Regions from separate parts of the Alishewanella maricola genome, predicted to be linked through region 1. Evidence: predicted binding sites of a transcription regulator. Region 1 holds the regulator's gene; each other region holds the start of a gene.
The links. The regulator MetJ, encoded in region 1, represses methionine synthesis genes. The targets are predictions, from matches to a motif close to TAGACGTCTAGACGTCTA.
Positions count from the first base shown of each region.

Region 2: a site for MetJ is predicted at 5,180-5,197, ahead of JAO78_RS11060 (cystathionine beta-lyase). Genes of this name have one in related genera too.
Region 3: a site for MetJ is predicted at 3,310-3,327, ahead of JAO78_RS14225 (translation initiation factor). Genes of this name have one in related genera too.

Region 1 covers NZ_JAEINI020000005.1:76,068-87,132, forward strand. The annotation lists gene JAO78_RS09145 (gamma-butyrobetaine hydroxylase family protein) at 1-338, opposite strand, end outside; gene hslU (ATP-dependent protease ATPase subunit HslU) at 338-1,666, opposite strand; gene hslV (ATP-dependent protease subunit HslV) at 1,678-2,196, opposite strand; gene JAO78_RS09160 (SPOR domain-containing protein) at 2,254-2,823, opposite strand; gene priA (primosomal protein N') at 3,306-5,480, opposite strand; gene rpmE (50S ribosomal protein L31) at 5,693-5,905, shown strand; gene JAO78_RS09175 (tetratricopeptide repeat protein) at 6,136-7,035, opposite strand; gene JAO78_RS09180 (hypothetical protein) at 7,137-7,328, opposite strand; gene JAO78_RS09185 (malic enzyme-like NAD(P)-binding protein) at 7,417-8,658, shown strand; gene metJ (met regulon transcriptional regulator MetJ) at 8,700-9,035, opposite strand; gene metB (cystathionine gamma-synthase) at 9,213-10,385, shown strand; gene JAO78_RS09200 (ligand-binding sensor domain-containing protein) at 10,649-11,065, shown strand, end outside.
Region 2 covers NZ_JAEINI020000006.1:140,827-151,891, forward strand. The annotation lists gene ppc (phosphoenolpyruvate carboxylase) at 1-1,845, opposite strand, end outside; gene JAO78_RS11050 (VC0807 family protein) at 2,009-2,719, shown strand; gene JAO78_RS11055 (ion transporter) at 2,710-3,555, opposite strand; gene JAO78_RS11060 (cystathionine beta-lyase) at 3,981-5,150, opposite strand; gene JAO78_RS11065 (TonB-dependent receptor plug domain-containing protein) at 5,310-7,808, shown strand; gene JAO78_RS11070 (EAL domain-containing protein) at 7,870-8,649, opposite strand; gene JAO78_RS11075 (class II aldolase/adducin family protein) at 8,735-9,379, opposite strand; gene ubiD (4-hydroxy-3-polyprenylbenzoate decarboxylase) at 9,534-11,018, shown strand; gene JAO78_RS11085 (2Fe-2S iron-sulfur cluster-binding protein) at 11,015-11,065, shown strand, end outside.
Region 3 covers NZ_JAEINI020000012.1:44,465-55,529, reverse strand. The annotation lists gene JAO78_RS14245 (DUF6746 family protein) at 25-396, shown strand; gene JAO78_RS14240 (energy-coupling factor ABC transporter permease) at 603-1,256, shown strand; gene JAO78_RS14235 (amino acid aminotransferase) at 1,358-2,554, opposite strand; gene JAO78_RS14230 (GAF domain-containing protein) at 2,592-3,305, opposite strand; gene JAO78_RS14225 (translation initiation factor) at 3,442-3,840, shown strand; gene JAO78_RS14220 (M28 family metallopeptidase) at 3,888-5,561, opposite strand; gene JAO78_RS14215 (amidohydrolase family protein) at 5,625-6,923, opposite strand; gene JAO78_RS14210 (amidohydrolase family protein) at 6,923-10,039, opposite strand; gene JAO78_RS14205 (bifunctional diguanylate cyclase/phosphodiesterase) at 10,186-11,065, opposite strand, start outside.

The DNA of each region.
Region 1 (11,065 bases):
CTGGCATTAGCCTGTTTTAACTTGGCCAAATAGTCTTGCCACAAGGTTGTTTCATTTTCAGCCAACTGGCAAAGATAAGCAAAACTGTACAAGCCAGTAGCATGGCCATCATCAAAAACCAGTTTTACTGCGTAATGACCCACCGCTTGGATCTGCTTGATGGCAACGTCACGTTTATGGCTGACCAACTTAGGTTGGCCATGACCACGCACCTCAGCAGAGGGGGAGTGCACGCGTAAAAACTCGGCACTCAAACTGCTGAGGCTGCCGTCGCTAAACTGTAAGTCGAGCAAACGGCGACGTTGATGGTAATGAAGTCCAACCAACTTTTTGGTCATTACAAAATAAACCGACTGAGATCTTCGTTTTGTACTAAGTTGCCCAGATGTTTTTCAACATACTCAGCATCGATACTGATTTGTTGCCCCGCATGATCGGCAGCATCATAAGAGATTTCCTCTAATAAACGCTCCATCACCGTGTACAAACGACGAGCACCGATGTTTTCTGTGGTTTCATTGACTTGAAAGGCCGCGGCCGCGATATGCTTAATGCCGTCAGCGGTAAAGCTGATGTTCACCCCTTCAGTGGCGAGCATCGCTTGCGCTTGTTCGGTCAGTGACGCTTTAGGTTCGGTTAAGATGCGTTCAAAATCAGCGGCGGTTAACGCTTCCAGTTCAACCCGGATCGGCAAGCGACCTTGTAATTCAGGCACAAGATCGGAGGGTTTACTCATTTGAAAGGCGCCAGACGCAATAAACAGAATATGGTCGGTTTTTACCATACCGTGCTTGGTGTTCACGGTGCAGCCTTCAATCAGCGGCAGTAAGTCACGTTGCACGCCTTCGCGTGAAACATCGGGGCCGCTGGTTTCGCCGCGTTTACAAATTTTATCGATTTCATCTAAAAATACGATACCATTTTGTTCAACCGCTTCTAAGGCTTCTAGCTTAAGCTCTTCAGGATTAACCAAACGTGCCGCTTCTTCTTCAATTAGTTGCTTAAAAGCGTCTTTGATTTTCAGCTTACGTTTTTTCTTTTTGTCATTGCCTAAGCTTTGAAACATGCTTTGCAATTGCGACGTCATTTCTTCCATGCCCGGTGGCGCCATAATTTCGACGCCAATGGGGCCTTGTGACAATTCCAATTCGATTTCTTTATCGTCTAATTGGCCTTCACGCAGCTTTTTACGGAAAATTTGCCGCGTATTCGATTCGCTACTTTTTTCTGTTTCACCCCAGGCGTCTTTGGCGGGTGGCAGTAAAGCATCGAGGATCCGCTCTTCTGCGGCTTCTTCTGCTCTAAAACGATTTTTGGCAATCGCTTGTTCACGCAACATTTTAACGGCACTGTCTGCCAGATCACGGATGATGCTTTCTACTTCTTTACCGACATAACCCACTTCGGTGAATTTGGTGGCTTCAACTTTAATAAAGGGCGCGTTAGCCAATTTGGCTAAGCGACGAGCAATTTCAGTTTTACCTACACCCGTTGGGCCAATCATCAGAATATTTTTGGGGGTGACTTCTTGGCGCAAGCTTTCATCAAGCTGCATACGGCGCCAACGGTTACGTAAGGCAATAGCAACGGCACGTTTGGCTTTATTTTGACCGATAATGTGTCGATCCAACTCGTGGACGATTTCTCTAGGCGTCATGTCAGACATAATTGTTCCGCTTATAATTCTTCAATGGTGTGATGGTGATTGGTATAGACACAAATATCACCGGCAATTTTTAGGCTTTTTTCAACGATGTCACGCGCGCCTAGATCAGAATTTTGTAGCAGGGCTGTCGCCGCCGCTTGCGCAAAAGGGCCGCCACTGCCAATGGCGATGAGATCGTGTTCTGGCTGGATCACGTCGCCGTTACCCGTAATGATCAAAGAGGTGTTGGCATCGGCTACGGCCAGTAACGCTTCGAGTTTGCGCAGCATGCGATCGGTACGCCAATCTTTTGCTAACTCAACGGCCGCGCGCATTAAATGGCCTTGGTGCATGTCAAGTTTGGCTTCAAAGCGTTCAAATAAGGTGAAGGCGTCAGCGGTACCGCCGGCAAAACCTGCCAAGACTTTATTATGGTAAAGACGGCGAACTTTACGGGCGTTACCTTTCATTACGGTGTTGCCCAGTGACACCTGGCCATCACCGCCGATGGCGACGTGACCATTGCGTCGAACAGATACGATAGTTGTCATGAATATGCCCTATGGCGAATTAACTTAGGGCATAGATAGGGTTTAGGCGTTAGCTTTTCAAGCCCAGTTACGCACCTGACAGGTATTAATACCCATTTGCCGTAACCGATTCATATCAACGGTGGCAGCACGACGAGACTCATAAGGGCCCAGCACTACCCGAAACCACACGCCATTAGTACCTTCGGTGCGGCGCACATCGGCGGTAATGCCCGCAAAGGCGATTTGCGCTTTCATGGCTTCGGCTTGGGTTTGCTGTCTAAATGAGCCGCATTGCAGTTGCGCCGGACCACTGCGACGCTGCTCTGTCACTTCGACGGTCACTTCTTTATTTTTAAGCTCTTCAATATATTGATAAGGCTCAGCTACGGGCTTGGGAGGCAATTCATCTTTTTTCACGGTAACAGCCGGAGCGGGTGCTTCAGGCGGCGTTACCACCGGAGCTTGTTGGCGTAAAAACCACAAACCGTAAACAAAAGCCAATAAGACACAGAGCACCAAGCCGATTAATATCCAAGGTTTTTGTGAGGCAGCTTGCGCTTTGGCGCCGCGTGCTGGGCGGGCTTTGCCTTTGGTCTTGCTGGCCGGTTTCGGGCGACTGGCGCGCACATAATCTTTTTGTGGCATAGTGACTGTTTGATTACCTACTGATTACAACAGCGGCTATTCTACCTTGAATAGTAAAAAATGAAATAGAGCTATCACTCTGCCTAGGGCTTGTTGACGTTTGCTGTTTAGATTTTGTTCGTTTGGCGATGTTTTGATCGCGAAACGAGGAGTGCAGTACGCGGTACCCGGTTTGTTATTCTAAATAAACGACAAGTGAAGCTACCGCGTCCTGCTCTCGCCCCTGACCTACATCCATGTAGGCCACAAAGAGCAAAGCATCGCCATACAAACCCTTCGGGCAGCGTGTGGCTGCCATTTCTACTGCGTTATACGAAATATTCCTATATTTCGCCTTCGGCCAGCAGAGCTGTTCCCGTTTGTTCCATACAAACGGGTCGCTTGTTTATGTAGAATAACTACACGGCACAAGCTCTACCTTGTATAAATGGCAGTCACTCAGCTGCAAAAACAACCATCAAACGTCAACAAGCCCTATGTACTTAGCTCAGATCCAGCGCATCCACATCGAGCTGCCATTTTACTTTACGGCTCAGCGGCCAACGTGTGATTTCTGGCAAGATGTGCCCTAAGGCATGATGCAATAGCGGTCTATTTTGGCTGTACAAATGCAACTGCCAGCGATACTTACCCGCTTTGCGCTCTAAAGGCGATAATAACGGCCCTAGCCGCTGTAAACCGTTATAGGCTTGGCAAAGCTCTGCGACCTGTTGTAACCACTGCTGGCATAAGTCACTTTGCAGGGCTTCGGCACGAAATAATGCCAAGTGCTGATAGGGCGGTAAGGTGGTTTGTTGGCGTTCGAGCAGGGCACTGCGTGCAAAAGCCGCATAACCGTTTTGAATAATATCTTGCAGCAGGGCATGTTCAGGATGCTGTGTTTGCAGTAATACCTTACCTTTGTCATTGCCTCGACCTGCGCGGCCAGCGACCTGTGTCAGCAGTTGAGCTAATTGTTCTGGCGCACGAAAGTCTGCGCTGTATAAGGCGCCATCTACATCAACAATTACCACCAAAGTCACAAAAGGAAAGTGGTGGCCTTTCGCCAGCATTTGCGTACCTAAAATTAGGCGTGGCCCAGCTTGATTAATATCCTTGAGCAACTCCCCTAAAGCACCTTTTCGCCTTGTACTATCGCGGTCTAAGCGGGTTACGGGTGTATCTGCAAACAACTGCTGCAAATGTTCTTCTAACTGTTCAGTACCTTGGCCAACTGGCGCTAATCGAGCACTGCCACAAGAGCCGCATTGTCTAGGAATAGGGCGGCTGGCGCCGCAATGGTGACATAATAATTGGCGACTATGTTTATGATAAGTGGTAAAGGTGCTGCAACGTTTACATTCGGTCAGCCAGCCGCAATCTTGACAGCTAAGCGCGGGGGCAAAACCGCGGCGATTCAAAAATAACATCACTTGCTTACCACGGGCTAACTGGCCGCGGATTTGTTTAATACTGCTATCGGCTAAGCCGAACTGCAATTGTTGCTGTTTTAAATCAATTAACTCGAATGGCGGTAAGCTTTGCCCTGTAGCGCGATGTTGCAGTTCTAAATGCACATAGCGTTTTTGTTGGCAATTATATAAAGATTCTAAACTGGGGGTGGCAGAGCCAAGCAACACAGGGCAGCCTTCTAATGAGCCGCGTTTAATCGCCAGATCACGCGCATGATAGCGAAAGCCATCTTGCTGCTTTAAAGATAAATCATGCTCTTCATCAATAATAATTAAACTGAGTTGTCGAAACGGTAAAAACAGCGCCGAGCGCGTGCCAATGACAATCGCAGCACTGCCACTTGCCGCTTGTAGCCAGCATGACAAACGTTCGCCATCGCTGAGGTTAGAGTGCCAAGCTAAAACGGGCACATTAAAACGCTGTACAAAACGTTGAAGTGTTTGCGGCGTTAAACCAATTTCAGGTAGCAACAATAAGACTTGTTCGCCACGGGCTAATAGAGGCGCAATGCATTGCAAATACACTTCGGTTTTACCCGAGCCGGTGACACCTTCTAACAAGAACGGCTGAAACTTTCCGTAAGCTTGCTGCACCGCACTCACAGCAATAGCCTGGTCAACTGTCAGTTGTAAGGGTGTTTGTGCTAAACCTTGATAGGCGTAAGGTTGACGCTCTAGTGTTTCAGCAACAACCATGCCTTTATCTATCAGTTGTTTCAGTGTGCTGCGATGATGCTGTTGCAGTAGTGTATCTTCAGCTAAAGGGCTGGTTTGCAGCGTTTGCCACAAGGCAAGTTGCTTCGCCGAACGCTTAAAATCACTACTTTGTGCTGCTTCGCCTGCCGCCGTTAATCGATAGCCGGTTAGGGCATAATCGCGCAGTTGTCGGCCTTCACGCAATAACGCAGGAAGGGCTGCGGTCAGCACTTCACCTAACGGATGGTGATAGTATTCCGCTGCAAAGCTTAATAAAAGGCGTAGGGTGCCGGAGATCACCGGAGCGTCTTCTAAAATGTGACTTACTGCTTTGAGTTGGCAGTGTTCAAAAGGACTATCCGGATCAATTTGCCAAACAATCCCAATTAACTGACGTTGACCAAATGGCACTTGTACCCGACACCCCACTGTTACACTGCTGTTTTCAGGCAACAGATAATCAAAATGTTGGCGTAACGGGACGGGCAGAGCCACTCGAATAACGGTCACTATGGTTTCCACAACAAAGCAAAGGGATTGTTAGTTTAAGGATCGATATCCGGCTTGCCAAGTAAAACAAAAATAGTGTTTTTTTGCCGCGGGCAGGTTGCAACTTGTTTGCCTATCAATTAAGCTACGCGCCCTAAATTAACTGTAATTGCGTATGGTGTCTGGCGCCAAAAATTGTGACCAGATAGCGATACGGCCTAACGAGGTAACCCATGAAACCAGGTATCCATCCAGAATACAAAGAAATTACTGCTACTTGTACTTGCGGTAATGCATTCAAAACTCGCTCTGCACTTTGCAAAGACATCCACTTGGACGTATGTTCAGCATGTCACCCGTTTTATACTGGTAAGCAAAAAGTGTTAGACGTAGGTGGTCGTGTAGATCGCTTCAAAAAACGTTTCTCTGTTCTGGGCAATCGTTAATCGATTACCGAACGAAAAAAAACCGGAGCTTAGGCTCCGGTTTTTTTTGCTTCAAAATACGCTGCATGTGCACATTAGTATTAATCTGTACTGAGCATAGCGGTAGGGTTTTCATGGCGATGGTTGTAGCACAATAAAAAAACGCCATGCTCAGCATGCTAGCTAAGACATAGCGTTAAGTGGGAACAACCTATGGCTAAAACGATGGTACAGCAAATTCAAACAACCGGTTATTGACCACCTGATAACACTTGGTTGATTGAAGAGGAAGAGCTGTCTGGTTTAATACTGGCGCAGTTGCTGCCGCTTTGCTCACAACTGACTCCGCGAATACGACTACCGACAGAGCGGCTATCATAAAGCCCTGAAGAATTTAACCGTTTGACTAAACCGGCAAGCATGTTGTTCATTTGAATTTGCTGCCCCGTCACGCGGATGACCTCAATGTTTTCAACTTGCTGTAAATCTTTTACTAATTCTGCATGTTCATTGCTTGCTGCTAGTTCAGCGCTGACTTCCGCTAAATAAGGTTTGGCTTGGGTTTGCCCAGTTAACACTAAGCGTTTAAACAACTCCGCCGCCGCAACGAGATCTTTTTCAGTGCCAATACCATGTTGTTTAAGTTGGCCCAGTAACAGCATTGACGTTGCTAACTTTTGTTCTGACGCTTGCTCGAGTAATACCACAGCTTGCTCGATTTGCGTTGGATCTTCAGTTTGCAACAATGTTACTGCTTTTGCATATTGGGCTGGAGCATAATTTAAAGAGATGGCTTGTTCTAATAACCGGTCTGCTTCTGCGATATCTTGCTCAATAACAAAGCCATTTCGTAACCAATCTGACATCAAGTAAACTGACATGGGGTTGCGCTGGCGTACACCTTGGCGAAGATAGCGTAATGCTTGACTGGTATTCTGTTCTAAACCATCGCCTGTCGCATAAGACATGGCAACGATCGCCGCGGCATCGCCGCTACCTGCTCGAGCCAGTCGCATCAATTTACGCAGCTCTTTTGTGCAGTCAGTTTCAGTGCATATTTGCTCATTGTTTCCGGCATTTTGTGCAGTGGCGGGCAGGCTAATACTGATGCTACTTACGAGAATAAGTGCAGAGATCGATAAAAGGCGCATGGCATAACCTCATTAACTAAATATTTACCAGATATTGTAGTGATATTTTAATGACGGTCAAGGGATGTCGCTAAAATTAATAGTGATTTGTTTTGTTTATGTTAAATTTTGGTGGTAACTAGTTCAACATATAAATACTCAGCAAGAGATTGGGTTTTAAGTGTATAGGCTTCTTTATGGCTAGCGCATTTCTTGCTATAAGAAGAGAAGAAAATATCAACAAGAAGGTGGTCATACTTGCTTAGGCTGGTAGGTCCAGCAACAAATTGGTGTTTTTCTATTAAAGAGCTCATTAAAATGAGCCTTCATCTGGCTTGCTGTAAAACAATAATAAGCATAATTGCAGCCTGTCGCCGCTTACCTTACTCCAGGACAATTAGAATGACAGATTTCAGAGAACAGGCACTTCGCTACCATGCCGAACCCCGCCCAGGAAAAATTAGTATTGAAATTAGCAAACCGGCTGAAACCGTCCGCGATCTTGCGCTAGCTTACAGCCCAGGTGTGGCGGAGCCCGTTCGTGAAATTGCTGCTGATCCAGACAATGTTTATAAATATACCGCTAAAGGTAACTTAGTCGCTGTGATTTCTAACGGTACTGCGATTTTAGGTTTGGGCAATCTGGGGCATTTAGCATCAAAACCGGTGATGGAAGGTAAAGCCTTGTTGTTTAAACGCTTTGCCAACTTAGATTCGATTGACATTGAAGTGTCACATCGCACAACGGAAGAGTTTATAACGACGGTTGCCAATATTGCCGATACCTTTGGTGGTATTAATTTAGAAGATATTAAAGCGCCAGAATGTTTTGAAATAGAGAAAGAGTTAATCAAACGCTGCAACATCCCGGTGTTTCATGATGATCAGCATGGTACAGCAATAGTCACTGCTGCCGGTATGCTTAATGCGTTAGAAATCCAAGGTAAGGATATTAAACACGCCATTATCGTTTGTATGGGTGCGGGTGCTGCGGCTATTGCTTGCATGGAGTTATTAATTAAATGCGGTGCCATGCGTGAGCATATCTATATGTTGGATACCAAAGGGGTGATCCATGCTCGGCGCGAAGATTTAAACCAATATAAATCGTTATTTGCCAATAATACCGATAAACGGACTTTAGAAGATGCTTTACAAGGGGCGGATGTTTTTGTTGGTGTATCGGGCCCCGATGTGTTGCCAGCAGAAGCTTTAATGTTAATGGCAGATAAGCCTGTTATTTTTGCTTGTTCAAACCCTGATCCGGAAATTAAGCCTGAGCTCGCGCACGCGGCTCGACAAGATCTGATCATGGCAACAGGTCGCTCTGATTACCCTAATCAAGTGAATAATGTTTTGTGCTTCCCGTTTATTTTCCGTGGTGCTTTAGATGTACGTGCCAGTGAAATCAATGACGCAATGAAACTTGCAGCAGTAGAAGCGATCCGCTCAATTGCTAAAGAGCCGGTGCCAGCCGAAGTTTTGGCGGCGGCTGATGTATCAGCTTTAGAGTTTGGTAAATCTTACATTATTCCAAAACCGATGGATCCGAGATTGTTACCTCGAGTGGCACGTGCTGTGGCGGAAGCCGCGGTAAACTCTGGCGTTGCTCGTTTACCACTGCCTGATAATTACTATAAGTAAGCTGAGCCGCTTATAAAAAAAACCGCCTATTGGCGGTTTTTTTATTCTTCGTCGTTTTCTGCTTCAATGATGACTGGGATGGGTTTACCCATGCTGGTCAAAATCTGCCGAACTTCAGCAGGAATTTGATGCGGATTATCTTTACGTAGATCGTCATCAGCCGGTAATGGCTGGCCAGTAAAGGCGTGCAAAAAGGCTTCGCACAATAACTCACTATTTGTCGCATGCCGTAAGTTGTTCACTTGGCGGCGAGTGCGTTCGTCAGTTAGCACTTTTAAAACATTCAGCGGGATCGATACGGTAATCTTTTTAACTTGTTCTGATTTTTTACCGTGTTCCGCGTAAGGGTGAGCATACTCACCATTCCACTTAGCCATAAGGGTCCCTTGTTATTGGTCGAGAGAAATTGCTCGCGCAAGTGCGAAATTCTACTGTTTTCTCTGTTACAGTCAAACACTGTGCAACAAATAAACATTATAGACGGCTAAATGGTTTGACTTCCAGTGTTAACGCATTATACTTTTTGGACATCTAAACATCCAAAAGGGCGTATTATGACCAAGCGTCATCCAGCGACTATCGTTGCTCGAGCGGGTATTGCGGAAGATACCGCCTTTGGTGCAGTGACACCACCGATTTACCTCACTTCAACTTATCAACTTCCGGCATTAGGGCAGCCAGGTCCTTATGATTATTCACGTTCAAATAACCCTACCCGCGATGTATTAGGGGAGGCGTTAGCCGAACTCGAAGGCGGTGCTAAAGCGATTATCACCAATACTGGTATGTCAGCTTGTTTGTTAGCACTGCAATTACTAACACCCTCTGACACCTTAGTGATCCCGCATGATTGTTATGGTGGTAGTTATCGATTATTTACCAATTTGGCGCAAAAGAAGCAGGCTTTTAAATTACACATTATCAATTTTCAAGATGCCGATTGGGCCGAGCAATTACGGTTAAGCCAAGCCAGCATGATTTGGTTAGAAACACCGAGTAACCCATTACTGCAAATTACTGATGTGCGAGCGGTTTGTCAGTTAGCGGCCAGCCTCAAAGCCAAAGTGGTGGTGGATAACACCTTTTTATCGCCAGTATTACAGCAGCCCCTCTCCTTAGGTGCAGATTTAGTCATACACTCGACGACGAAATTTATTAATGGCCACTCTGACATTATCGGCGGTGCCGTGATTGCTAAGGATCTGGCGGTTGGCGAAGAATTAAAATGGTGGGGAAACTGTTTAGGCTTAACCGGTGGAGCATTTGATGCCTATCTTACCTTGCGAGGCTTAAGAACGTTAAACTTGCGCTTAAAGCTGCAACAAGAAAATACGGCTGCAGTGGTCGATTTTTTAGCGGCGCATCCTTTAGTTGCTAAAGTGTATTATCCCGGGCTGACAAGTCATCCTGGGCATCAGATTGCTAAAGAACAGCAATTGGGTTTTGGGGCGATGTGTAGTTTTGAGTTGAACGCTCCTGCGGCATTGTTAAAAGATTTTTTCAATGCTCTAGAGTATTTTACTTTGGCACAGTCACTGGGAGGCACTGAAAGTTTAATCTGTCATCCTGCTTCAATGACGCATGCTTCGATGGATGCGGCGGCGCAGCAGCGAGCGGGTATTGCTGCCACCTTAGTGCGTTTATCAATAGGCATTGAAGATGTGGCAGATTTACGTGCTGATTTGCAACAAGCGCTAAACGTGGTAGCTCAGCGTTTAGCTGACTAAAACAACTCATCTAGCTTAGGCAACAGATGATTTAATGCTTGTTGCCGAAGTTATTTTTTAATAATATGTGAGCTCTCGCTAATATCTGAAATTCATTAACTTAATGATTTCTTTATTTTAGTTCGTGTTTGTTGGTTTCTTTATACCGTAAAATCAAGTTCCTTAAGCAGGTAACACGCTTGGCATTGTTAATTAAATTCGGTTAATCTAAAGTACATTAGTAGCTAAGCGCTAACGCTACAGCCAAGGAATTGGACTTCTGCATGCTTTTATCGGGCCTGTGTCGGCATCGGCGACATGTTTATCATTTTTTCTGCTTTTTGTTGTGTACTGTATTTTTTAATACGGCAGCGGCTTCTGCTGCAAAGCATATTCCTAGCTTAGATAATTATTTTAAAGAAACGCTCAACACTCGATCCGGCTTACCGCACAACACTATTAATGCTATTACTCAAACGCCGGATGGCTATATGTGGTTTGGCACTTGGGAAGGCGTTGCACGGTATAACGGTCGCGAATTTCGCATTTTTGATCGTAACCCCCAAACCGGTTTGCCAGATGTCGGCGTGCGTACTTTTCATTTGGATAAACATAATGTTTTGTGGATAGGTGGTGCACGTGGCGGGTTGGTTAAAGTACAAGATGGGCAATGGCAAGCTTTTCCCCCTTTTGGTGAATTG
Region 2 (11,065 bases), on a different contig from region 1:
AAAGCGGATCATCTCGCCTTGCTCGGTCACGCGCAACCCCCCAGCTAACGAACCCGGCGGCTGCGATAAAATCGCCGCATGTGCAGGGCCGCCGCCACGGCCGATAGTACCGCCACGGCCATGAAACAGTGTCAGCTTCACGCCATAATCTTTACTCAGCTTCACTAGCGCTTCTTGCGCACTGTATTGAGCCCACGCGGCCGCGAACACACCGGCATCTTTAGCCGAGTCAGAGTAACCGATCATCACCTCTTGGCGACCATTAATATAACCGCGATACCAATCAATACTGAGCAATTGCCGCATACAATCGGGCGCGTTTTGTAAATCACTTAAGGTTTCAAACAGCGGTGCGACTGGCATAGCAAAGCTACTACCGGCTTCTTGCAACAGTAATTGTACTGCCAGCACATCGGAGGGTTTACCCGCCATTGAGATCACATAGGTACTGAGTGCTTCGTTACCATGGCGCGCCACGATATCGCAGGTATCCAGCACTTCTTGAACGTCGGCGGAGGGTTGCCAGTTTTTCGGAAATAACGGTCGTTTATTTGCCAGTTCTCGCAATAAAAATGCTTGCCGATCCGTTTCAGTCCAAGCGCTATAATCACCTAAGCCTAAGTAACGGGTGAGTTCAGCAAAAACATCAGCATGACGCGCGGCATCTTGGCGAATATCTAATTTCAGTAACGTTAAGCCAAAAGCATAGGCGCGGCGCAGCGTATCGGTTAAGCGACCTTGTGCAATTAATTGCATGCCACTTTGCTGTAATGATTCAAAGCACAGTAATAACGGCTCAAGCAACTGCTGGTTATGCCAAATTAAATCAGCCGGCCGCTGTAAGCGATCATGTTTTAACGCCTCAGTTAACCAATCTCGGGTGGTGATCAGTTGTTGGCGTAACTTGTTAAGTACCGCACGATAGGGTTCGGATGCCTGTTCACTGGCGTCGAGTAGCGCCGCAGAGCCCGTATTCATCGATAACTCGGTAGACAGTAAATCTAAGTCTCGAATAAACAAATCTGCCGCTTTCCAGCGACTCAGTAATAACACCTGACGGGTTACTTTGGAGGTAACAAAAGGATTACCATCGCGATCGCCGCCCATCCAAGAAGAAAAACGCACGGGTGCGGCATCAAGCGGTAAGCCAGTGCCAAGATCACGACGTAAATCGGCATCAAGTTCACGTAAAAAGTCAGGAATAGCTTGCCACAACGAACTTTCAATGACTGCAAAGCCCGATTTCGCTTCATCAACCGGAGTTGGCCGCTGCTCACGAATTTCATTGGTATGCCAAGCTTGGCTAATTAACTCGGTTAAACGCAGTTGTAATTGCTGTTGTTGCCAATCGGTTTGCGGATGCTCTAACTGCGCTAAGCAGGCAGCAATTTCGGTCAGTTTATGAATCAGGGTACGCCGCGCCACTTCAGTAGGATGCGCCGTTAGCACCAACTCAATAGATAACTCACGTACGGCTTGTTGAATGTCGCCCTTGGCGATAGCGGTGTCTTTTAAGCGTTGAAACAACTCCGTTAACGGTTCCGGCTTTTCAATGCTGCTGCGCCCTGCCGCGCTGATACTAAAATGTTGCTCGGCGAGGTTAGCTAAATTTAAAAACTGCGCGAAAGCCCGAGCGACTGGCAGTAATTCATCATCACTGAGTGCCGTGAGTACTTGGCGTAGCTGCTCGGCTTGCTGGCTATTGCCTTGGCGCGCTTCTTTAGACAGCTGGCGGATCTCTTCCACTCGTGCCAATACCGCATCACCAAGATGCTGGCGTAAGGTCTCACCCAACTCCGTACCTAATAACCCGACATTCGCCCTAAGGGCGGCGTATTGATCCATTTCAGTGCTCCACTGCGTTTAGAATTAATACACCCTAGCCTGTTCTGCGTTGGTACTCAACTATGATTGCTTACCAACTGGGCAACAACTGTGCATAGGCGATAACTTGGGTTCTTGCTATACTGCGCTTAACGGTATTTTACGACTTTTAATACGGTATCTTATGACTTCGGAAACACGTCCTACCCCAGCAAAAAAATCGACAGGTCTCATCAGTAACCTACTGCTAAACGTGGTGATCCCTGCGATTATCCTGAGTAAATTCAGCGGTGAAGAATACCTTGGCCCCGTCTGGGGTATTGTGGTTGCACTGGCTTTTCCTATTGGTTTTGGTATTTGGGATTTACGCCAAGCCGGTAAGGTTAATTTCTTTTCGGTGCTCGGTGTTATCAGTGTGTTATTAACGGGCGGCATTGCTCTTCTGCAACTTGATGCCGCTTATATCGCCATTAAAGAAGCCGCGATCCCCGGCGCTTTAGGCTTAGCGGTTTTGATTAGCCAATACACACCCTATCCGTTGGTGAAAAAGTTTTTATTGAATGGCGAGTTGTTGGATAACGATAAGCTTTATGCGGCCTTGGATGCACAACAACAACGCGCACAATTTGAAAAGAAAATGGCAATAGCCGGTTATTTAGTGGCGAGCTCGTTCTTTTTATCGTCGGCACTTAATTATATTTTGGCCAAGGTGATCTTGGTTAGCCCTCCTGGCAGCACCGCCTTTAATGAAGAGCTGGGCACGATGACGTGGCTAAGTTACCCCGTTATCGTTTTGCCCAGTATGTTGGTATTATTTTTTGCAATGTGGTTTATGTTTAGCAGTATTAGCAAGCTGACAGGCCAAGAACTCGACACCTTTATGCATCAACCTTGATCCGATTTAGCTGCAGGCGGCAGCTGCGCGCGTAACGCCGCTAACTCTGCCTGCAACTGCTGCATCTGCGCCACAAGATCCTGTTGTAATTGCTGTTGGGCATCGATTTCGTCTTTGTGCTCTTCATCATGCATGCTTTGTACGGCATTGACGATCACGGCAATAAACAAGTTCAACATAGTAAAAGTGGCGATCAGAATAAAAGGCACAAAGAACGCCCAAGCATAGGGGAACTGCTCCATCACCGGCCGCGAGATCCCCATCGACCAGCTTTCTAGCGTCATCACCTGAAATAACGTATATAAGGTGGCTCCAAGGCTGCCGAACCACTCGGGGAACGCTTCACCAAATAGCTTCGTCGCCATGACCGCAGACACGTAGTACACCAAGCCCAGCACCATCGCAATCGACAGCATACCGTTTAACGATTGCACTAGCGCACCCACAATTTTCTTCATCGACGGTACAAAGGTCAGTACGCGCAGTACCCGCAATACACGCAGGGCACGCAATACCGCAAAAGGCCCGCTCGCAGGCACTAAGGCAATGGCCACTACGGAAAAATCAAATAAACTCCAGGCATCTTTAAAAAACGCCAAACGATGAGCGTAAATGCGCAGCGCAATTTCGATGACAAAGACGGCAAGAATACACTTGTCGAGCAGCATTAATGGTGGGCCAAATGCGGCCATCACTGCACTGGATGTTTCTAAACCTAAAATTGCCGCATTAATTAAGATCAATGCCAATAAGGTGCGTTGCACCAGATTTTTATTTAACCAGGTCGCAACCTGTTGCTGCATGCTGACGCCTGCTGAGCGGGTAACTTCTGCCATAACAGCCTCCATAAAGATCAAGGCGCTATTGTAGAAGAACCATAGAACAGGTCAATGCATTGCGAACGTTATAGCGTTGCAATAGCTAAGATAACTCCTTGCGGGCAGCACGGCATAATCAAACAGCTTATTCTGCTTTTGTGCAAAACAGTTCGGTGCGATTGCGACCATGGCTTTTGGCTTGATACAGCGCTTGGTCGGCCGTTTTTATCAGCTAAAACAAAACACGCTGCTTACCGTCATTGCTACTTTCCCCCAATACTGGTTGTAATGGTCAGGTGTGGCTGATCGTGATTGGGGCATTGATATCAGGCAGCGATAATATAATGTGCTACTTGCGTTGCCGTTAAACTAACGCTGCCTTTAAACGTTTGCCATGCTCTTTAAACACCAAGCGCACCAACGTAGGGTATTGCGGTGTAAGTTTAAGCCAACGCCATTCGCGCAAATGCCTGTTCCAGATCAGCCAATAAATCTTCTGGATCTTCTAAACCAATATGTAAGCGCAATAAAGGCCCAGCATAGGGCCAATGAGTCACCGAACGAAGCGCTTGCACATTAGGCACCGCAGTAATCAAGCTCTCATAGCCGCCCCATGAGAAACCCATTTTAAAATGCTGCATACCTTCAATAAAGGCTTGCACCTGCGCAGCACTGCCCTGTTTCAATACAAAAGAAAACAAACCATTGCTACCGTTGAAGTCGCGCTGAAAAAACGGATGCCCTGGATGCTCAGGAAAAGCAGGATGGCGCACTGTTTCCACTTCTGGACGCTGTGCTAACCACTCTGCCACTTCTAAAGCATTTTTTTCGTGTTGCTTTAAACGCACGCCCAACGTACGCAAACCACGGCTTGCTTGATATACATCATCTGGCGAAGCGCAATAACCTAACAAATAACTCTGCTCACGTAGTTGCGGCCAATGCTGTTCATTCGCGCTCGCTGTGCCTAACATCACATCTGAATGACCAATGATATATTTGGTGGCAGCTTGAATAGAAATATCCACACCAAGCTCAAACGGCCGACATAAGATCGGCGAAGCCCAAGTGTTATCTAGCATAGTGATAATATTATGCGCCTTTGCAACCTGACAAATTGCCGGTATGTCTTGCACTTCCATGGTCAACGAACCTGGTGATTCTAAAAAGATTACCTTCGTGTTCGGACGAATTAAGGTCTTAATCTCGGCACCCAACAAGGGATCGTAATAGCTGGTTTCAATTCCTAAACCGGCGAGCACTTTTTCACATAACCCTCGTGTTGGCTCATACGCGGTATCAACCATCAACAAGTGATCGCCTGCTTTTAAAAACGCCAATAAAGCGCCACTGATTGCTGCGGCACCGCAAGGATATAAAGCACAACCGGCCCCACCTTCTAACTCACACATGGCTTCTTGAAATGCAAAATGTGTAGCCGTGCCACGCCGACCATAATACGGCACAGCGTTACCTTTATTTTTACTGGCGTTTTTAAGCTCTTCCATGGTCTCAAACACAATCGTTGAAGCACGTACGATAGGCGGATTAACCGCACTGCCAGTCCACTTTTTGCCACGACCTGCATGAATTAACTGGGTATTCTTTTTCATGTATTGCTCCAACGTTTCCCAAAGGCGAAAAGACTTCTAGAAGTCTGCTTTATACTATGTCATTATTTTGCCGCTGCAGGCAATGTTTAATTCTGTTACACGTTTGACACCAGCAAGTTCAGCAACTAGATTCAAAAAAATAACAAAGGGATAACTCACATGCACCAAATAAAACCGCATCCTATTGCGTTAGCTATTACCTTAGCGTTGTTTACACCGCTAACAATGGCGCAACAAAGCAATACCAGCGAAAACGATGAAAAAGCAGAAAAAATTGAGCAGATTATTGTTACGGGTACTCGGGTTGCCGGTCGTTCGGTGTCTGATACTGCCGTGCCAATCGATATTATCAGCGCAGAAAATTTAACTCGAGCAGGTTCAACCGAACTGAATCAAGTTCTATCAACCGCGCTACCGTCTTTTAACTTTCCGCGTCCAGGCTTAAGCGATGGTACTGATACCGTGCGCCCAGCTACTTTACGTGGTTTAGGGCCAGATCAGTCTCTGGTGCTTGTTAACTCAAAGCGCCGCCATTCCGCTGCCTTGGTTAACGTAAACGGTACCGTGGGCCGTGGCTCTTCTGCCGTTGATTTAAATACCATTCCTACCGCAGCGATTAATTCAGTTGAAGTATTACGTGATGGTGCTTCAGCCCAGTATGGCTCAGATGCCATTGCCGGGGTATTAAACATTCGTTTACGCGAAGCGAGTGAAGGCGGTAACTTTACCTCGTCTTATGGCTGGCGTGAAACCAGCTACACCACGCCAACAACACCAACCCCAACAGGCGCCACTTGGAGTGCACCGGCGAATCTTGAGCGTAGTCGTACTGACGGTGAAACGCTAACCTTAAGCGGCTGGCGTGGTTTTGAACTTGGCAAAGATGCTTTCCTCACCGTATCTGCAGAATACAAAGACGCCGAACGCACAGAGCGTGGCGGCTGGGATTATCGTCAACAGTATCCGTTGGTCAATGGCCAATATGATACACGTGAAACCTACTTCAACCGCTTCAGTGCTTGGTATGGTGAGCCTGAATTATCGCAATTTACCTTGTTTGCTAATGCCGGTAAAACCTTAGATAACGGTAAAATTTATGCTTGGTTAAGCTACCAAGATCGTGAAGCGCGTTCAGGCGGTTTCTATCGCCCAGCCAACGATTCCCGCAACATTCTGGCGATCTACCCAGATGGTTTCTTACCTATTATTGCACCCGATGTAACGGATGCCAGTGCTGCTGTAGGTTATGAATTTGATGTGGGCGAGTGGACCGTTGATACGTCTTTAGTTTGGGGCCAAAACCGTATGGCCTTCACTATTGAAAACACCTTAAACCGCTCAATCGGCCCAACCAGCAAAACCGAGTTTGATGCTGGTGGCTTCCGTTATGGCCAAACCGTGTTTAACTTATCTGGTGTGCGCTCAATTAATGTCGATGCGTTAGCTTCGCCGTTAAACATTGCTACCGGGATTGAATTACGCCGTGAACGTTACGGTATTTTCGCCGGTGAACCTGATTCATGGCGCAATGGCGGCGAACTGTTAAATGGTAACCCAACGGCTTCTGGCGCGCAGGTGTTCCCCGGCTTCCGCCCGTCTAACGAAGTGCGTGAAACACGTCGTGCTGTTGGTGCTTATGTCGATTTAGAAGCGAATATCACGGATAACATGCTGGGCTCAGTGGCGCTGCGCGCTGAAGATTATTCTGATTTTGGCAGTAATGTTACCGGTAAAGCTGCGTTACGCTACGATTTTACCGATGACTTTGGTATTCGTGGTTCATTACAAAACGGTTTCCGTGCCCCATCGCTACAGCAACAAAACTTTACTGCTACCTCGACTAACTTTATCAACGGTGTACCCTTTGATATCACGACTTTCCCGGTAAGCAACCCGGTTGCGCAAGCGTTAGGTGCCAAACCGTTAGATGCTGAAGAGTCAGTAAACTACTCATTAGGCGCCGTATTTAACGTGAGCGGTGTTTCTATCACGGTAGATGGTTATCGCATTGATATCGATGATCGTATCGTGTTATCAGAAAACTTAACCCAAACTAACGTGCGCGATTATTTAAGCTCGCAAGGCTTTATCGGTATCGGTGGTGGTCGTTTCTTTATCAATGGTGTAGATACCGAAACACAAGGTGTGGATGTTGTTATTAACTGGTCAACACCAACTGAAGATTTTGGTTTGTTCAGCTTTACGGTGGTCGGTAATATTAACGAAACGAAAGTCACCGCAGTACCAGCAACCGCAGAGTTGTCAGCACTTGATCCAGCGCCAACATTATTTGGTCGTGTTAACGTACTGACGTTTGAAAAAGGCGCACCCAAAGATAAATTTGGTGCCACGGTAAACTGGAGTTATGACAACTTCAGCGCGACCTTTAAAGCAACTCGTTACGGTGAGGTATTATCACCGGGCACTACTGCAGCCACTGATCTGACATTAAGTCCGAAAGTCTTGATGGATTTGGAAGGCCGCTATGACTTTAACGATAGTTGGACCGTGGCAGTGGGTGCTGATAACATCTTTGATGAATATCCAGATGCTAACCCCATTAACTTAAATACCACAGGCGCTACCTCGTTCTCGAACTATTCACCGTTCGGACGTTCAGGCCGCTTAGTGTATGGCCGAGTATCTTATAACTTCTAAGTTACCGCTAAAATAAACAAGGCGCCTTAAGGCGCCTTGTTTTTTGTTTTGGGTTATACGTTTAATTTAATGCTTTCATCCCTGTTAAGCCTTCTAGCGGTGTCAGCGCTTCTAAAGCCGGCTTGGCAAAATAATATCCTTGAAACAAGCGCACACCAATACCCACTAAGTAATCTAATTCTTCTTTTGTTTCAATGCCTTCAGCTAACACCTTGGTACCTTGCAACTCGCATTGCTCAATTGTTTTGGCCACAATAAATTGTTTTGCGCAGTTAAGGTGAATATTCCGGATCAGTTCCATATCTAGCTTTAATAAGTGAGGTCTTAACTCAATTAGCCAATCTAATGTTGCAAAACCCGAACCGTAATCATCAATCGCAGTTTGAAAGCCACGTTTAGCATAACTGCGAAAAATGCGATTCAAATGCGCTTTATCTGGGATCTGCTCACCTTCAGTCACTTCAAAAATTAGCTTGGTTAAATCAAAGCCATAGAGATCGGCTGCTTCAATGGTGGCTTTAATACAGGTTTCTGGGTTATACACCGCGTTCGGCAAAAAGTTAATATTCAAATAGGTACTGCATTTTAGACGCGCAGCGGTTTCAATGGCTTTTACCCGACAAGCCTGATCAAAGTAATATTTATTGCTATCGTTTATCCGAGAGAAAACCCAACCTGCACCTTCACCGTTTGGCCCGCGTACCAGCGCTTCGTAAGCAACAATCTGCTGCGTGTGCCAATCGATAATCGGTTGAAATGCCATACGGATTTCAAAACCCAAATCTTGACCACTTAAACAATCTTGGCAGCTCTGTTGTTTAACTGAATCGGGAAACTGCATAAAATGCGCTCTCTATTGGGAGTAAAAATGAGACAAAATAACATTATTGGATTGTGACTGCTTTTTGATAATTTATCAAAGACAATCACCGATTTGGTGTCGCACCCAGCGCCAGCGCAGCCGCATAATAACGCATTAGAATTTGAAAGCTGGTTTCAGCATTCTTGCCAAAGGTCACCACACCATCTTCATGCCCTGCCATAGTGAAGATACCTTGTGCCGCGGCCTCACTTTGTTGAAACAAGCGGGATACTTCCTCCGCCATCGCCACAGTACCGTAAGGCACTTGCGCAGCCGTTTGCGCTAACGCTAGTGCATCTGCATGCTGCCAAATCGCCGGGCAATGCGCATGAATAATAAAATTAACCTGTGGCAGTAACTGATAAAGCTGGCCATGTGTCATCGCTTCAGAAGAGGGTTTAGTTACGCCCTGTGCGCTAATTCGGTTTAATTCCGGTTGACAAGCGGTGACCAGCGCGTAATCTGCTGCGCTTAACTGCAGCTTACCACCCGTTTGCGTGCCACTGATGATAAAGTGTACACCGCCTGCGACCCGCTGACTAATATTCCCAAAACCATAATTATCATAGCGCTCAGGATGCTGCCCTAACATGCCCGTTTGTACACAAAGCGTACGCCACGCATTTAACTCGGTAATATCTATGTTGGCAGGTAATGGCGCAGCTTGATAAAACAATTGAAATTTTATAACCCCTTCTTGCTCTTGCATCGTATAACCCGTCGAAATGTGTTAACAACAGTATAAGTCGCGTCAGCAGCGATGCCAGCCGCATAGCAGGCTAAAACTGGCAGTCGTCCAGTAGAAATGTATAATAGTCGCAAGATGAGGCACCGTCTTACGCTGTCATTGATGAAGGCAACCAATGAAATATAAAGATTTACGTGATTTTATCGCGCAGTTAGAACAACGTGGTGAATTAATTCGCATCAAGCAGCCTGTCGATCCGGTATTGGAAATGACTGAAATTGCCGACCGTACTCTGCGTGGCGGTGGCCCAGCGTTATTGTTTGAAAACCCAAAAGGGTATTCGATCCCAGTATTAGCCAACCTATTTGGTACACCTCAGCGGGTGGCTTTGGGTATGGGCCAAGAAGATGTGGCGGCCTTACGTGAAGTCGGTAAATTGTTGGCTTTTTTAAAAGAACCCGAGCCACCAAAAGGGCTGAAAGATGCCTTTAGTAAATTGCCTATTTTCAAACAAGTTCTAAATATGTCGGTCAAACAGGTGAAAAAAGCCGTTTGCCAACAAGTCGTACTTAGTGGTGATGAGGTCGATTTGACCCAGTTGCCCGTTATGACTTGCTGGCCGGGCGATGCCGCCCCCCTGATTACCTGGGGTCTTACCGTAACCAAAGGACCGCATAAAGACCGCCAAAACTTGGGTATTTATCGTCAACAAGTGCTGGGCAAAAACAAGCTGATTATGCGCTGGTTATCGCATCGTGGCGGCGCTTTAGATTTCTTTGAATGGCAAAAAGCTCACCCGGGTAAACCCTTCCCGGTGTCGGTAGCTCTGGGCGCCGATCCGGCCACCATTTTAGGTGCTGTTACGCCTGTACCTGATACGCTGTCTGAATATGGTTTTGCCGGATTATTACGTGGTGATAACACCGAAGTGGTTAAATGCGTTAGTAACGACTTGCAGGTGCCGGCCAGCGCTGAATTTGTGCTTGAAGGCTACATTGAAGCGGGTGAAATGGCGCCCGAAGGGCCTTACGGGGATCACACGGGTTATTACAATGAAGTCGATAACTTCCCAGTATTTACTGTAACGCATATTACACACCGTAAAGATCCGATTTATCACAGTACTTACACCGGCCGTCCACCAGATGAACCGGCTATCTTGGGCGTCGCACTGAACGAAGTGTTCGTGCCCATTTTGCAAAAACAATTTCCGGAAATTACCGACTTTTACTTACCCCCTGAAGGATGCTCGTACCGTTTAGCCGTTGTCACGATGAAAAAACAGTATCCTGGCCATGCCAAACGCGTAATGATGGGTGTGTGGTCGTTCTTGCGCCAGTTTATGTATACTAAATTTGTGATTGTCTGCGATGACGATATCAATGCCCGCGATTGGCAAGATGTGATTTGGGCCATTACCACCCGTATGGACCCCGCGCGCGATACCACGCTGATTGAAAACACGCCGATCGACTATCTTGATTTTGCTTCACCTGTATCGGGATTAGGGTCAAAAATGGGTATGGACGCCACCAATAAATGGCCAGGTGAAACCACTCGTGAATGGGGCGAGCCAATTGTGATGTCTGACGAAATTAAGCAGCGGGTTGATAGTTTATGGCCAAGCCTGGGCATCACGTTACCCGCGGCCAAACCATGAGCCATAAGGTCACGGTACTGCCAGCGCAGTTAAGTTTCGAAGTGCTG
Region 3 (11,065 bases), on a different contig from region 1:
ATCATTATTAACTAAGGCTTTATTATGAAAATCCTCGTTATTTCTAGCTTCATTGCATTGTGCTACTTCCCCGCAACACTCGTGCAAGCCTCAGATCGCCCTGCTCATTTCAGCGGTAAAGCGATCAGTGATGTGCAGCAAGCTAGCAAGGTGTTGTTAGAGAAAAATACCGAGTTAGCTAACTTGTTAGCCGGTGAGTTAAATCCAACCAGCGTAACGGCGATCCATCAGTTAACCTACACTTTGGAAAATGCACTCGCCCTAATACCGAACGCTAATGAACAAATTAAAGCAGCATTAGAAGAAGTGCATTTAGGCTCTGAATACATGGATTATGAGCGTGTTAAAAAAAACGGAGTAACTTACCTGCAACTGGCAAAATCGCTGACAGAATAAAAAAACGCCAGGACAGTACACCGCAGTATAACAATGCGGCCTAACCCATTAATCAAAAGGCAATTGAAAAACAGCTAAGGCTTTACTCAAGCCCTTATTAAGGCTCTTAGCCGCTTGAACATGCACCTTGTTACTAACGCGAAGCTTTTTATGCTGTGCTAGAACACAGTATAATTAGCCCCATCCACAGCTTTGGGTCTATGATCATGATCATAAATTATTGGCAAATAAGTGCCTGGTGTTTGGCTATCCTTTGCATCGCACTAAGTTATCCAAAAGAGTTGTGGCCACGCTTATTACAATTACCGGGTTATCAGCATTTTGTGTTTGCCTCAGCAGTGGCCTTAACCCTACTCTGGTCTGTAAAAGCCGGCATAGTACCGGGTTTAGAGTTGTTTTTTCTTGGTATTACCACACTGGTATTGTGTCATGGCTGGCGTATCGCCATTTGGATCAGTTGTCTGCCCTTAGCTTTATTAATGCTGTTTAACAGTGTCAGCTTGGCTGAGGGGGGCGCCTTTGCATTAACTACCTTTATTTTGCCTGCGTTATTTAGTTATGTGGTATTTAGCTGGTCATATCATTATCTGACTCGCCATTTATTTGTGTATATCTTTATTGCGGGCTTTTTAAATGCCGCCCTGAGCATAGTGCTAAAAATTGTACTCACCTCTGGCTGGCTGTATCTGCAACAACAACATGACTGGCATACGATTTATCACAACTATACGCAATTAGCCTTGCTCATTTGGTTTGGCGAAGCATTACTCAATGGCATGGCCATTACGTTAATGGCAGTGTATCGGCCAGAATGGCTCAGAACCTTTTATGATAATGAATACTTATCGCCTGATCGCTGAGTGTCTGATAACTAAAGGCAAGGTTTAGGAAAGAGAAAGTAGCGCACAGCGCAGCATAAAAAGGTATCCAGACTCGATGCCTGGATACCTTATTGACATATTTAGCCTTTTAATACCGTTGCGACGGCTTTGGCGAAATAGTCGATATTGGCATGATTTAAACCCGAAATACTGACGCGGCTAGAACCTACCATATAAATACTGAACTCGCTGCGTAGCCGTTCAATTTGCGCTTTATTAATGCCTAAAAAGCTGAACATACCATGCTGACGAGCAATAAAGCTGAAATCTTGGGTAATGCCTTCAGCAGTAAACTTGTCGATGATCAGCTGGCGATAGCTATTAATACGATTACGCATTTCTGCTAATTCGTCGTGCCACAGTGCCGTTAATTCGGCGCTATCTAAAATATGGCTAACAATAATAGCACCGTGCGTAGGTGGCATTGAGTAAATACCGCGCACGACGCTGAGTAAGTTTGCGCGGACAACGTCGGTTTCTTTGCTGTTGCTTCCAACAACACTGACAGCACCAATTCGCTCGCGATATAAACCAAAGTTTTTCGAGCAAGAGCTACACAAGATCATTTCTGGCACTTGCTCAGCTAAATAGCGCAAACCTGCGGCATCTTCATCTAAACCGGCGCCAAAACCTTGGTAAGCCATATCAACTAAAGGAGTGAAACCTCGCTCTTTCGCGATCGCGGTAAAGCGTTGCCATTGTTCGAAATTCAGATCCATACCACTTGGGTTATGACAACAGGCATGCACTAAAACAACGTCACCCGCAGGAATTTGCTCTAAATCAGCAAACATCTGCTCTACCTGCAAACCTTTGGTGTCGTAATCGTAATAAGCGTATTCTTTGACTTTTAAACCCGCAGCTTGGAATAACGAGATATGGTTTGCCCACGTTGGGGTGGTCACCCAAATCGTCGCATCCGGATTCGCTCTCTTGATAAACTCCGCCGCCACACGCAGTGCCCCTGTGCCGCCAGGTGTATGCGCCGTAACAACGCGATTTGCTAGCAACACTGTATGAGTCGCACCAAAGGCTAACTTTTCAATGTGCGTATTAAAAGACGGATCACCGGCCATACCCACATAGGTTTTGCTGTCTTCATGCTTTAAACGCAGCGCTTCGGCTTCTTTTACGCATTTTAAAACCGCTGTGTGGCCTTGCTCATCTTTATAAACACCTACGCCAAGGTCAACTTTAAGAGGGTTAGGATCTTCACGATAAGCCGCCATTAGCCCCAATATGGGGTCGATAGCGACAGGCTTTAACTGAGAAAACATATTGTTCTACCTGGTTTATGATTATAAGGAGGCAACACTAAGCGATTGCCGGTAAACACTCGGGGATGCTCAGACAGACAGCCACTAACAGGGCCAATGCCTCTGCGGTAAACACCTGCTGCTTCAAATCTTCAGCGTCGATAATGCCCACTATTTTGCCCGATTGTGCAAACAGTGGCAAACAAGCTTCGGCTTTAACTTTCGGATCGCAGGTGTAATATTCACCGCCTTGTTGCAAATAGGCCGCGACATCGTTAATCACACGGGCTTGGCCAGTTAAACCCACCGTACTGTTATTACTGATCTTGGCAAACTCAGTATTTAACGGAAACTCTGCCCGAGAGGCGGCGCCAAAATAGCTTAATTTAACCAGCACCATCTCTTGCTCCAGATTAGCACGCGCTTGATAAATACCAAACCATGCTAAACCCGACTGCTGTTGATAAAATTCAGTTATTTTCGTTAAACGTGCTAAGGCTTGGTGATTAGCGCTGGTTTGACCGCCCAAAATCGCGGTTAAATCATATGGCTCACTGTCCAGCACACCAAATAATGAACACGCCCCTCCCTCGCCTAACTCAGGTACTTGGTATTGCCATTGCACTTTGGCATTGTGGCTATCGGCAATATGTTGCTGTAACGCTTGAAAATAGGCGGTGGTTTTTTCAGTAAAGGCTTGATCAAAAAAAGAAAATTGCTCTTTAAGGCCACTAAGCTGTAAATAGTGATTAATTTGGGTTGGAATACTCAATTTTTAGCCGTCCAGATTTCTAAAATCAAGGCGATATTCTACCAGATAACATTAAAAAACCAAGCGAGACACAGAAAAACTTGCGAGCAACGCTTGTGCTAAGTAAGCTACGGCCAACTTTTCAGGACATTTTATGATGAGCAAAAAAATTTCCTTAGCCGATTGGCAACAACAACTGACTGGCGCTACCGCAGAGAGCACGAAACCGGCGAAGCAGGCTGATTTGGTCTATTCCACTGCGACAGGCCGAATTGACGCGAGCAGCCCTGCTGTCTCAGCGGCTGAAGGCTTTGCTGATGGTGCCTTACGTATCCGTCGGGAAACGAAAGGTCGGGGCGGTAAGACGGTATTAACCATTTTAGGCTTAACCGGTAGCCCCAGTGAATTAAGCCAACTATGTACAGAATTAAAAAAGAAATGTGCTTGTGGTGGTTCGGTCAAAGACGGCATTATTGAGATACAAGGTGATAAACGCGAATTAGTCACTACCTTATTACAACAAAAAGGGTTTAAAGTGAAACAAGCCGGCGGATAGGCCGGCTTGTTTATCTCAAGCGATATTAACCACTTGGTATCGAACGATTACGGCGTATTGGGTTCAGAGTTCTCTGTACGGCCAAATACCGTTCTGAAAAAACTGTCTTTGCGCCACAATGGCCGCGTTTTAGCATTCGCTACATCCAGCGCAATATTAAAATTAATATCGGCAAATACGGCGCCAGCATCATAACGAATAGCCCCATACTCTTTGGTTAAGCTGGCAATATCATCAGAAGGGCGATGATAATGCTTGGCAAAGAAACTGGCCCACACTTTGCCTCCCGATACCTTTGGATCGGTTGAAGTAAAACCGGTCATTAAAAACACCGCAGGCACACCTTGTTGCACTAAGCGATAATGATCTGAGCGCGTGAAGATAGCTTGCTCGGGCATCGGATCTTCACTTAAGGTTCTGCCCTCTTTTGCCGCAGCACGGGCAACCACATCACCTAGGGTCGAGTGATTTGCACCAAAAGCAATTAAATCGGCAAAAGAATACAGTAATACCGGCATATCTAAATTAACGTTAGCCACCATCTGCGAAATAGGCATTGGCGGTTGTTTCGCTAGATAATCTGCCCCTAATAAGCCTTTTTCTTCACCGGTAACCGCAGCAAACAAAATAGAGCGCTTTGGCGATGTCGGCAGTTGCGCAAATAAACGTGCGGTTTCAAGTAAGATCGCGATACCTGCAGCGTTATCCATTGCCCCGTTATTAATTTTATCTTCGCTGCGTAAATCGTTAGAAAAACCGATATGATCAGAATGTGCAGTTAATACTACATATTCCTCTTTTAACAGCGGATCGGAACCGGGTAAGGTCGCTAACACATTCGGGCTTGTCACTTGCTGGTGAGTACTTTGGCTGCTTAAGTTAACTTCGCCTTTTAACGCAAAACCTTTGGGGACCTCATCTTTTTCTAATAAAGCAAAAATATCACTCAGGTTATAACCAGCGGCAGCGAATAACAGACTGGCCGCATCAGGATGCAAAGTTGCGCCACCTTGTAACTGAGCAAAGCCCCGACCGGGGTTACCTTCGCCATCTAACCAGCTCATGCTCGGACTATTTAAATACATGAGGCTATCGGCATAGGGCCGAGTTTTTTCTTGCTGTGGCGTATGCAACGAAATAACACCGATAGCGCCCCGCTCAACCGCAAATTCGGTTTTCATACTGCCCAGATAAGCCCGCTCTTCGCTAGGTAAAAAGGCGGGTAAACCTGACAGCATGACCACGACTTTACCTTTAACGTCTAAATTCGCATAATCGTTTAAACCAAACACCTCCGACACTAAACCATAACCAACAAACACCATTTCACCTTGCAACTTAACGGCTTCGTTTTGCAAATTGGGCCCGGTTGTAAATTGCTGCGGGTAATCTAGAGTCAGTTGTTGCTCGGGTAAACTAAAACTAAGCTTGGCACTTCCCGGCACAATTTGCGCTTTGCGCATAGGAACACGCTGAAAGTAGGTGCCATCAGCCGCAGCCGGCACTAAACCTAAAGCTTGAAATTGCTGAGCAATATAACGTGAGGCTAATTCATGGCCTCGACTCCCCGTATCACGGCCTTCTAACAAATCATCCGCTAAAAACGTCAGATGACTTTCAATCACCAAAGCGCTGGCGCGCGGGGCTTTGCTGGCTGGGGTACTGCTACAACCAGCAATAGTCATTAACGCGGCCGTACAAAGTAAAAAAATCTTTTTCATGGACTGTCTCAATAAAAAAGTGCCAGTATTCACTGGCACTGTAGATGGTAATAAAACTAAAGCTTAGTTAGCCGCTTGATAGCGTTGCTGATAACGCTGGTGTAGCTGTTTATGTTTGTTATTCAGATCAACATTGCGACCGTCAATCCATAATTGCATGATGTTGTGCCCACGATAATCAAAAATATCGCCTTCAGACACGACTAAACTCGCGCTCTTACCCACCTCAATCGAGCCTAAACGATCGGCCACACCGGCAATTTGTGCCGCATCTAAGGTTAAGGATCGTAGCGCTTGCGCAGGTTCTAAACCGTAACGCGTGACATGGCCCGCAGCAAACACCAGGTTGCGGGTATCCCAGAAACCATCCAGCGATAACGCGAAACGCACACCGGCTTTTTGCAGCACACCTGGCACGCTAAAGGCTTGATCATAGGCTTCATCGGTACGCGTAGGTAAGCCATAAGGCGCGGTATAAATCACATCCACGTTATTCGCCGCCAGTTCATCTGCCATGCGCCAGCTATCGCGTCCCCCCACAATCACTAAACGGACCTTGTATTGTTTAGCTAAGCTGATGGCTTGACGCATTTGTCTTGGATCATCGGCATGAACAAATAAGGGTAATTTACCTTCAAACAACGCCAACATGGCATGCCAGCGTGAATCACGGCCACGATTTAAGCCGGCTTGCTCAGCTAAATAATAGGCTTGTGCTTGGCTAAAGTAGCTTTGTAACTGCTCCAGTTGCTCACGTTGCCGCTCTTGCTGCTTTTCCGCACTATCACGAACCCACCAACCGGTTTGTAAGCCCATGCGCGGCCAATTCACGTGTAAGCCCACATTGGCTTGCACTAGGGCATCTTGCCAATTCCAACCGTCTAACTGCATCAATGCTGAGCGACCGGTGATCAAGCTACCATCAGGATAAATTAAGCTATGGCTAAAACCGTTGCTGCGAATAGTTGGGATCACCGCAGAATCAGCATTAAAGGCCACTTGCACTTGCAAATCTGGGTTCGTGGCTGAGGTTTCACGATCATCACGCGTGGCACGTACGGCTTCAACTTCAATTAAGCCTAGTTGGTTAATCAAAGCAATAAGCCCCGGATACACATGCTTACCGGTTAAATCTTCTATTTGCGCCCCGGCAGGTGCCGTTAAGTTCGTACCCATCGCGGCAATTTTGCCATCGACTAGTAAGACATCTTGAATGGCCGGCTCGGTTACAACGGCGTGCACCGTCGCATTTTTCAATAATACTGGCACGCTTTGTTTCGGTGCAGGTACGGGGTTTACCGCAAGTACGCTGCTCGTTGCCAGTGTAAGTGCTGCGGCAAAAATAGTGGTTAATTTTTTCATTAATGTTGCTCCCCATGGGCATGAGCATGACTTTCTGTGGCAGAGCCAAAACCAAAGCGTAATTTCAACCAGTCATCGTTATCTTCACAATGCCAAATCGGATCATCTTGTTTATAAGCGTTGCGACTACCGTTACGAGCAGAGTCACCCGCGGTTAAGACCTTTTGGATCAACTGTTGCCGCTCTTGCTCAAGCTGTTGCCGCTTTGCTAAGTCTTCAGCACGGTCGAAGTAACGTGCCCCTTCAATCCACGTTTGTTGTGCCACACTGTAAACGGATAATGGATGGGCATCCCACAACACGAAATCGGCTTGTTTACCGACGGCAATTGAACCGACTTTATCGTCAATTTTTAATTGTTTTGCTGGGTTTAACGTCACCATCTTCAAGGCTTCTTGCTCATCCATATTACAATACATGGTAGATTTTGAGGCCTCTTGATTCAAACGACGCAGTAAACCAGGATCATCAGAGTTAACGCTCACTAACATACCCTGCTCATGCATCAAACAGGTGTTAGTTGGAATGGCATCCGTGACTTCCATCTTAAAGCCCCACCAGTCAGCAAAGGTCGATGCACTGGCACCATGCGCTTTCATTTCACTCGCTACCTTGTAGCCTTCTAAAATGTGGGTGTAAGTATTCACTTTGAAACCCATTTCATCAGCAACTTTCATCAACATTAAAATTTCAGAAGCCACATAAGAGTGTGTATGAATATGACGTTTACCTTCTAGAATTTCGACCAAGGTATCCATCTGATAATCACGGCGAGGGGGGGCAACACGGCCTTGCTCACGCTTAGACAGTTTATTGAACGCTTGCCAAGCCGCACGGTATTCTTTAGCTGCTTGGAATTGATCGCGAATAAAGGTTTCAACACCAATACGAGTTTGTGGGTATCGTGTATTGAACTCAGAGCCCCAATTAGATTGCTTTACGTTTTCACCTAATGCAAATTTGATACTCGGTGGTGCATCTTTAAATTTCAGCCCTTCTGCATCTTGACCCCAGCGTAAGCTAATAATTTGCGCACGACCTCCAATCGGGTTAGCACTGCCATGTAGTACCTGCACTGCGGTAACACCACCGGCTAACGCACGATAGATATTGATATCATCTGAGTTAATCACATCACCTAAGTGCACTTCGGCGGTATTAGCATGTGACCCCTCGTTCACCCCTTGCTCGGTGGCAATATGTGAGTGCTCGTCAATAATACCTGGCGTTAAATGTAAACCTGTGGCATCGATTACTGTATAACCGCGTGGCGTAGTCAGGTTTTGGCCAATTTTCTCAAACTTACCATTGCGCACTAGCACATCACTTTCGGTCAACACACCGTCTGCTGTTGCTGTCCACACGGTCGCATTTTTGATATGCAGGTTTTGTTGCTGCGGTAAAGCATCTAAACCAAAAGCACGATTAGGATAAGTCAGTTTCGACAACATTGCTGGCGCGGCTTTAGCGGTTTTGGCATCTTTACTGCTGGCTGCAATTTGCTGTTTGGCGCTGACAGCCACTTCATTACCCTGTGCATCTAACCAATAACCCTTAAGTTGTTGCTCAGACCAAACACCATTAAATTGCAGCACCGCAGCTTGTTCGGTGAGCTCTTGTAACGGCAAGCTAAATTGTAACCGCTGGTCTTGCACCATCAGGTGAGTCAATTTCACTTTTTTATCGCCGATTACCGCTTCACCGCTTATTTTCGGCGCCGTACCCGTTAGCGTCACGCTAAACGTTTGATCTTGATAAGTGAGTTGATACTCACCAGCAAAAGCAGTGGGTTGCACACTGGTAAAGCGTTTTTCTTGGCCACGTAACCAGGTTGCGACAATTTCACCGTCAGTGAACAGATCACCTCGGCTGATCACAAGATCGGCCTGATAACCGGCAGCAATTTTACCTAACCTATCGTCTAAACCCAGTAAGCTGGCTGGTGTGGTGGTTAAGGCTGCGAGCGCTTGCTGTTTGTCTAAGCCGTATTGAATAGCTTTGCGTAAGTTGGGTAAAAACTCGGCTTTTTTAGCTAACCCATGCGTTGTGAAGGCAAAGTTTACCCCAGCTTTAGCCACTTCAGCCGGGTTAGCTGGTGCACGCTCCCAGTGCCGTAAATCAGCAAGATTCACGTCTAAACGCTGCTCAGCCGCGCTAACCTGCGGTGCGGCGGGAAAATTCAGCGGTAGCAATAAAGGTTTACCGGTCGCTTTAATTTGTGGCAAGCGGCTGTATTCATAGCCAGAGCCTAATAACAGCGCATTTTTAAGATTAAATTCGCTGAGTAATTGATTGGCGCGCAGTAATGAACGATCGTCTGTAGTATCAAACAAGATGCCCTGGCTGCTTAAACTGCTAAGCGCTTCCAAAGCTGCGTTAAACTCAACAGGCTTACCCTGAACGCTTAAATTCGGGCTAGCCGTGGCCGCTTGATACCAATTAGCGTCGGACAAGGTTTGACGGATCAGCGCAATAGATCCCATCAACGAAGAAGGATAGGTTTGCTGTGAACTGCCTTTGCTAAAAGATAAAAAATGCTGAGCGTCAGCTTTTAAAATTAAATCATTTGGTAAGCCTTCACCTAAAGAAGCAACAAAAGCGGTTCCACGAAAAATACCGTCTTGGCGGGCACTTTGTACCGTAGTAAAACCAGCTTTTAATAACTCGGTCGCCGCTTTACTGTCGGGTTTAAATTGGGTTGCCCAACGCTGCTGTGCATGAATGGCGTCGTTTGCCGCATTGCCCCCCCTTCGTTCATTTTCATAAATTGGGTTACGACCACCAAAGCGCGCACGCTCAGCCTGACTAGCAGCAGTAACACCGTATTGAGTATAAGGGTCAATAAAACCGGGATATACAAAGTAACCTTGTAAATCAAAAGTTTGATAACCGGCAGGGATCTTAGCGCTGGTTGAAACCGCTTCAATTTTACCATCACGAATTAAGATGGTTGCACCGGTAAGTTCTTTGCCAGGCTCAGTCAGAACAGTGGCATTGGTTAGAGCCATGAGATTCGGGGTTTTATCCCGGATCCCTAACTCTGGCGTGGTTTGAGCCGCATAGCTAGTAGCGCTAAGCAAAGCCAAGGTCAAAAGTGACAGGCGAGCTGATATCATAACGTTTTCCTGGTTTTGAGTGGATGTAAGGTATCACAGCGTTAATTGCGGTTAGCGCAGACGGTTTAGTCAATAACCCCGGCGTGTTAGTGGTGTTAATCGAAACAACAATTACCTCGCACTGAACGACCGAATGATCCTTTACCTTATGTTTTTATTGTAAATGTCAGGTGACTTAACTCTTGCTCTGCCAACGGCATGCTGTAGTAATAACCCTGTACAACATAGCAAGCATTTTGCTTTAAGAAGTCAACTTGAGCTTCTGACTCGACCCCTTCAGCGACAACGCGTAATTGCATCTTTTGCGCCATCGCAATAATGGCAGAGACAATATCCATATCATTCCGATCTTCTGGAATATCTTTAACAAAAGAGCGGTCGATTTTCAGCTCGTCTACTGGGAATCGCTTCAAATAATTAAGCGATGAATAGCCTGTACCAAAGTCATCAATAGATAAAGAGACTCCGAGACGTTTTAACTGATTTAACTGTTTAATAGCCGCATCAGTGTCGCCCATCAGCATACTTTCGGTAATTTCAAACACTAAATAGCTTGGATCGACACCGGTCCGCTGGATAATTTGTTCAATCATCGTCGGTAAACGATTATCATTAAATTGGCGCGCCGATAAGTTAATTGACAGACTAACGGCATAGCCACGGCTGTGTTGTCGAGCCAGAAAACGGCATGACTCCAGAATAATCCACTCACCAATTTTAACAATTAAGCCGGTACTTTCCGCCACTGGAATAAAGCGCGCCGGAGGCACCAGGGTATTGTCGGGTCGCAGCCAGCGGATCAAAGCCTCATAACCCACTAGGGTGTCATCTTGAATATCAATTTTGGGTTGGTAATACATCAGGAATTGTTGCTCGCGGATCGCTTCACGTAACTGATTTTCAATCAATAAACGATCGGTCGCAGCTTCATTTAACTCGCGTGAGAAAAACCGGTAAGTATTTTTGCCACGCGCTTTTGCTTCATACATGGCCAAATCAGCATGTTTTATGAGAACTTCTTCTTCC